3 regions of the Enterobacter cancerogenus genome follow, and region 3 is predicted to be linked to each of the others. Evidence: riboswitches for the same ligand, from Rfam matches in the RefSeq annotation. Region 3 holds a riboswitch; each other region holds the start of a gene.
The links. A riboswitch is a leader RNA that binds a small molecule or an ion and turns the genes downstream of it on or off. The one in region 3 is predicted to bind thiamine pyrophosphate.
Positions count from the first base shown of each region.

Region 1: linked by a shared signal. The riboswitch ahead of thiM (hydroxyethylthiazole kinase) and the one ahead of thiB (thiamine ABC transporter substrate binding subunit) in region 3 are both predicted to bind thiamine pyrophosphate.
Region 2: linked by a shared signal. The riboswitch ahead of thiC (phosphomethylpyrimidine synthase ThiC) and the one ahead of thiB (thiamine ABC transporter substrate binding subunit) in region 3 are both predicted to bind thiamine pyrophosphate.

Region 1 is NZ_CP077290.1:4,402,783-4,405,043, forward strand. It holds gene I6L58_RS20805 (hypothetical protein) at 1-380, opposite strand, end outside; gene I6L58_RS20810 (hypothetical protein) at 390-614, opposite strand; TPP riboswitch at 1,148-1,245, shown strand; gene thiM (hydroxyethylthiazole kinase) at 1,281-2,051, shown strand; gene thiD (bifunctional hydroxymethylpyrimidine kinase/phosphomethylpyrimidine kinase) at 2,048-2,261, shown strand, end outside.
Region 2 is NZ_CP077290.1:2,428,714-2,430,974, reverse strand. It holds gene thiC (phosphomethylpyrimidine synthase ThiC) at 1-977, opposite strand, end outside; TPP riboswitch at 1,057-1,170, opposite strand; gene rsd (sigma D regulator) at 1,223-1,720, opposite strand; gene nudC (NAD(+) diphosphatase) at 1,816-2,261, shown strand, end outside.
Region 3 is NZ_CP077290.1:1,885,631-1,887,891, forward strand. It holds gene sgrR (HTH-type transcriptional regulator SgrR) at 1-813, shown strand, start outside; TPP riboswitch at 850-950, shown strand; gene thiB (thiamine ABC transporter substrate binding subunit) at 982-1,965, shown strand; gene thiP (thiamine/thiamine pyrophosphate ABC transporter permease ThiP) at 1,941-2,261, shown strand, end outside.

The sequences.
Region 1 (2,261 bases), 2.3 Mb from region 3:
GCATCCGTTATACCGTTGTCATCAAGCACAATCGATATAACGTACCCCGCGCCGTGGATTTCATAGAAATGGGCATTCAGCCGCTTAACGGTCGCCTTTTTGCCATTGACCGTCGCGCTAAAAAAACCGTTTGAAATGGTGGCATTAAGCCCGTTTGCCGAGAAAGAAGCTTCCCGCATCGGGTCGTGAATTTGTGCTGCCTTATCGGGCTGCGCCGCGTTTTCCGCTTTGCTTTTGTTAATATCGCACGAGCCATCGCTGGCGCTTATTTCAGTACATCCCGAGTGTTCTAACTGAGCGCGATAGTGCGCGTTGATGGCGTAAGCTGGCGCGGTGGCGACGGAGAACAGCAATGCGATAAGGGCTAATTTCGTTTTCATATTCATGCCTTAAGGATGTTTCGTATGTTCAGGATGCGTCTCTGTCGCCCGGGCCGCGTTTGCATAAGCCGCGGAGAGGGACGCATTGGTAATGCTTTGCTGCCTTTGTTGCTCAGAGAGATAACAAGTATCGTAGCTCACCCCTTTCGCGGTGCAATTCGCGATCCGCTGTTCAGGCGAGACACATCCCGCAAGCATGGCCGTGCTTATGACTATCATCATCAACTTCTTCATGTTATTGCCTTATAACCTACACAGATAATAAGAAACGTACATCACGCCAATCCAGATCCCGAGAGTAATAAGCATCATGTAGAGGGCGGCAGAGAGAAATATATATTTAGACATGTTGGTGACTGTTTTCGTTATTATTGCTAACGAACTAAAGGTTAATATAATCGTGTATATACGAACCCGCGCATGGGGTTTCATAAAAGTGAAAAAGATAACTGGGGTGAACTATCCAGTAAGGTGACGTTTAAAACTTTGATTAAGATCACGTTAAGCACGAATTGCAACAGTGAGAGTGAGTATAAAATATTAATGTAAACATTAACTTATGTGTTTTTTATAGCGTTCTGAAGATAAGTCGTTGATTGCACATGCGTTAACTGGAGTAATGTTTTCAAGGTTATTATGAAGTGGTGCAATCGCACAGTTTCAGGTTATTATTTCGAATGAAACTCACTGTGTATTAAGTGAAAATGCCTCTCTTAAAAGTCAAAAAAACAGATTAAACAAAGGGCGCTAATTCGTTATACTGGTGTCTCTTTGACTCGGGGTGCCCTTCTTAAATGAAGGCTGAGAAATACCCGTATTACCTGATCTGGATAATGCCAGCGTAGGGAAGTCAGATGCCTTCCCGGTCATCGCTTCTTCACGCAAGGCAGGAGCGAAACCATGCAGCCTGACCTGCTCGATTTACACGTTTTACATCAATTCCGCACCCGTTCCCCGCTCACGCACTGTATGACCAACGACGTCGTGCAGACCTTTACAGCCAACGTGCTACTGGCGCTGGGCGCATCGCCCGCCATGGTGATTGAAGCGGAAGAGGCTGAACAGTTTGCTGCGCTTGCTGATGCACTGCTGATTAACGTCGGCACGCTCACTTCACCGCGCGCGCAGTCGATGCGCCGCGCCATTGAGCGCGCCGTGGCGGCAGGAAAGCCCTGGACGCTTGACCCGGTTGCCGTAGGCGCGCTGGCGTTCCGCAGCCGTTTTTGCCATCAAATCCTCACCCTTAGCCCCGCCGCCATTCGTGGCAATGCCTCGGAAATCCTCGCGCTGGCCGGGATGAGCGCGGGCGGACGCGGGGTGGACACCACCGATACCGCCGCCAGCGCGGTACCTGCTGCACAGGCACTGGCACGGCAAACCAATGCGATAGTGGTGGTGACGGGTGAGGTGGATTACATCACCGACGGACAGCGTACCCGCACGGTGGCCGGGGGCGATCCGCTGCTGACCCGGGTAGTGGGCACCGGCTGCGCGCTCTCGGCAGTGGTTGCGGCCAGCTGTTCGCTTCCCGGCGACAGGCTGGATAACGTCACGGCCGCCTGCGGATTTATGAAGCGTGCCGGCACGCTTGCCGCGTCGCAAAGCCGTGGTCCGGGCAGTTTTGCCAGCGCCTTCCTCGACGCGCTGTACACGCTGGAGGTGCAGGCATGAAACGCATCAACGCACTGACTATCGCAGGCACAGATCCGAGCGGCGGCGCGGGGATCCAGGCCGATTTGAAAACCTTCTCGGCGCTTGGGGCGTACGGCTGCTCCGTCATTACCGCGCTGGTGGCGCAAAACACGCGCGGCGTGCAGTCGGTCTATCGCATTGAGCCGGATTTTGTCGCGGCGCAGCTCGATTCCGTTTTCAGCGACGTGC
Region 2 (2,261 bases), 540 kb from region 3:
CCCTGTTCGGCCTGCTCCAGAAGCGTGTCGCGGAAGGCTTCCCAGGTGAGGTTTTCCGCGATGCCGTTCACTTTCTCCAGCGCCTGATAGATGGGCACTGTGCCAATCGGCACCGGGCTGTTACGCAGGATCCACTCGCGGGTTTCGTGAATATAGCGGCCGGTTGAGAGATCCATCACCGTGTCCGCGCCCCAGCGCGTAGACCAGACCAGTTTCTCTACCTCTTCTTCGATGGACGAGGTGACAGCAGAGTTACCGATGTTGGCGTTAACCTTCACCAGGAAGTTGCGGCCAATGATCATCGGCTCTGATTCCGGGTGGTTGATGTTGGCCGGGATGATAGCCCGGCCCGCCGCCACTTCGTCACGCACGAATTCCGGCGTGATGTTTTCCGGCAGGCGAGCACCGAACCCTTCGCCCGGATGCTGGTGGCGTAACACCTCGCTGCGGATGCGCTCGCGCCCCATATTTTCACGGATGGCGATAAACTCCATCTCCGGGGTGACAATGCCCTGACGCGCGTAGTGCAGCTGCGTAACGCATTTGCCTGGCTTAGCACGCTTCGGCGTCAGCAGCCCGGTGAAACGCAACGCGTCCAGACCGTCGTCGGCCAGACGCGCGTTGGTATACGCCGAGCTGCGGACGGGCAATTCTTCGCTGTCGTTGCGCGCATCAATCCAGGCCTGGCGCAGCTTCGCCAGACCCTGCTGCACGTTGATCGCAACGGTCGGGTCGCCGTACGGGCCGGACGTGTCGTACACCGGCACGGCTTCGTTGTCTTCAAACTGTGGTGTCTCTTTGTTGCCGCCGATAAGCGTCGGGCTAAGCTGGATCTCGCGCATTGGGACGCGAATATCAGCCTGAGAGCCAGTGATGTAAATGCGTGTTGAGTTCGGGAAAGCGGTGCCTTCCAGGGTGTCGATGAAGCGTTGGGCGTGTTCGCGCTGTTCGCGACGGGTCAGTTTAGTTGCAGACATAGCTCATTCCAAAGGTGAAGGACATGGCTTGTCAGACGACGGATGAAGCAAGAGGGGATCGCCCGAAAGGCGATACAACAGCAGTTTGACTCTTGTTCCCTTCGCAGGTATTAGCCTGATCAGGTTCCGCGGATCCCGAATTAACGGTCTCAGCCCGCGTTTTTCCAAACGCTGGGCACTCCGACAAGAAAAACCCCCTCCGAAGAGGGGCGATAGATGTAAATTACTCGTTAACGATTAAGAACTCAAGCCGGCCGCGCGATGTTGTCTTCGTTGCTGGCTTTCAGGTCATTATCCAGCACGAGTACGATCAGCTTATCTTCCAGCGTGAATCGCTCCTCCAGCGCTTCACCGAGATCGGACAGCGCCTGCTGGAACTCGAGATAATTATCGTGATCGATCGCGTTCTCGAGCGTGGAGTCGTAGTACGCCATGATCCGCTGGGTGTTGGCTTCCAGCAGCGAACAGAGTTTGCTGGCGGCTAAATAGGGATTTGTGCCTTCCATTTCGCGGACAATGCGTTCATAAATATTGAAATGCCCGTCGGAAAGGTAGTCGACCAGGCTTTGACAAAAATCGTCCAGCGCTTTTTCATTCAGCCGCATGAAGGATTCTTTGCCAGGCTTAATACCGACCAGATTGTAATACGCCACGAGGAGATGCTTGCGGTCATGTAGCCAGCGATCCACCAGGTTGTTACTTCCTCCAACGCGCTCAGTCAGGCTTTCTAGCTGGTTTAACATGTTCGACTCCACAAGGTTTAGAATTGAATCTGCTTATCCAAAATGTAACCACAATGCTAACAACATGTCAGTGAAGCGAAGGTAGTGCAATAGATATGGATCGTATTATTGAAAAATCAGATCTGGGTTGGTGGATCGTCAGTCACGAACAAAAGTTATGGTTGCCCGCCGGGACACTGCCTTACGGAGCGGCGGAAACCTTCGATCTTGTCGGCTTGCCCGCGCTGAGGATCGGCGAATGGCAGGGCGACCCGGTATGGTTGATCCAGCAATCTCGTCGCCACGATATGGGATCGGTTCGTCAGGTGCTCGATCTTGACGCTGGCCTGTTCCAGCTGGCGGGCCGCGGCGTGCAACTGGCGGAGTTTTACCGCTCGCATAAATTCTGCGGCTATTGCGGCCATACCATGCACCCGAGCAAAACCGAGTCGGCGATGCTCTGTAGCCACTGCCGCGAACGTTACTATCCGCAAATTGCGCCGTGCATCATTGTGGCCATTCGTCGCGAGGATTCCATCCTGCTGGCGCAGCATACCCGCCA
Region 3 (2,261 bases):
AAGATCCGCGCCTTTGATGACTACTTTGGCTACCGGGCGTTAATCGACGAGGTGAACGTCTGGGTACTGCCGGATATCACTGAAGAGCTGAGCGTGGGGCTGACGCTGGAAGGCCCGATGACCGGGGAAAAAGCCGTGGAGAGTCGCCTCGAAGAGGGCTGCTACTATCTGCTGTTCGACAGCCGCACCCACCGCGGTGCAAACCTGGAGGTTCGCCAGTGGATCAGCCACGTTCTTGCCCCCGCGAACCTGATTTATCACGCGGAAGAGCAGTACCAGTCGTGGTGGTTCCCGGCGTATGGGCTGCTTCCCCGCTGGCACCACGCGCGCCCGGTGCACGCTGAAAAGCCTGCCGGGCTGGAGTCCATCACCCTGACATTCTATCGCGAGCACGTCGAGCACCGGTTTATCGCCAGAATCATGCACCGGCTGCTCGCCGCCGTGGGGGTGACGCTGGAGATCAAAGAGGTCGATTATGACGAATGGCATCGCGGCGAGGTGGTCAGCGACATCTGGCTGAACAGCGCTAACTTCACGCTGCCGCTTGATTTCTCGCTCTTCTCGCATCTTTATGAAGTGCCGCTGATCCAGCACTGTATCAACCGGGACTGGCAGCAGGACGCCGCCCAGTGGCGGGCGGGCGAAATGAATCTGGCCGTCTGGTGCCAGCAGCTGATGGCGGAGCAGGCAATCGTTCCGCTGATCCACCACTGGCTGATGATTCAGGGGCAACGCAGTATGCGCGGCCTGCGGATGAATACCCTCGGCTGGTTTGATTTTAAATCCGCCTGGTTTGCGCCGCCGGAACCATAACGCTTTCGAAATATTCACCAAATCATTACAATGCTGTCGTTCTCAACGGGGTGCTGCATCACTGATGTGCGCTGAGATAATACCCGTCGAACCTGATCCGGATAACGCCGGCGAAGGGATTTGAGGCTGTCGCTCAAAATCCTTTGCCACTCAACTTTGAGGTGCAAAGTGTTAAAAAAAGTTCTTCCCCTGCTGGCGCTGTTTGCGCTGCCTGCGTTTGCTAAGCCCGTTCTGACGGTCTACACCTACGACTCCTTCTCTGCCGACTGGGGCCCAGGCCCGGTGGTGAAAAAAGCCTTTGAAGCCGACTGCGGCTGCGAGCTGAAATTCGTGGCGCTGGAAGACGGCGTCTCGCTGCTGAACCGTCTGCGTATGGAAGGTAAAAACAGCAAAGCCGACGTCGTGCTGGGCCTCGATAACAACCTGCTGGATGCGGCCACGCAAACGAAGCTCTTTGCCAAAAGCGGCGTCGCGGCAGAGGCCGTTAACGTGCCGGGCGGCTGGAAAAACGACACCTTCGTGCCGTTCGACTACGGCTACTTCGCGTTTGTATATGACAAAAACAAGCTCAAGAATCCGCCAAAAAGCCTGAAGGAGCTGGTTGAAAGCGACCAGAAATGGCGCGTGATTTATGAAGATCCGCGCACCAGCACCCCCGGGCTTGGCCTGCTGCTGTGGATGCAAAAAGTCTACGGCGATAAAGCGCCTGACGCGTGGCAGAAACTGGCCGCCAAAACCGTTACCGTGACCAAGGGCTGGAGCGAGGCTTACGGCCTGTTCCTGAAAGGGGAAAGCGATCTGGTGCTGAGCTACACCACCTCTCCGGCCTACCACATTATCAGCGAGAAGAAAGATAACTACGCCGCCGCCGATTTTGCCGAAGGCCATTATCTGCAGGTGGAAGTCGCCGCGCGTACCGCCGCGAGCAAACAGCCGGAGCTGGCTGAGAAGTTCCTGAAATTTATGATCTCCCCTGCGTTCCAGAATGCCATTCCGACGGGCAACTGGATGTACCCGGTTATCGACGTGACGCTGCCCGCTGGCTTTGACACCTTGACCAAACCGCAAACCGCGCTGGAATTTACACCGCAGCAGGTTGCCGCAGAGCGCGGTACATGGGTAAGTGAATGGCAACGCGCCGTCAGCCGCTGATCCCTGGCTGGTTACTCCCCGGGCTACTCGCCGCCATGCTGATGGTGACGGTCAGCCTGGGTGCCTTTCTTGCGCTGTGGCTGAACGCGCCCGAGGGCGACCTGCTCGCGCTCTGGCATGACAGCTATCTCTGGCACGTCGTCCGCTTCTCCTTCTGGCAGGCGTTTCTCTCGTCGATGCTCTCGGTGGTGCCGGCCATTTTCCTGGCTCGCGCGCTCTATCGCCGACGTTTCCCCGGCAGACAGGCGCTGCTGCGCCTGTGCGCCATGACGTTGATTCTGCCCGTGCTGGTGGCA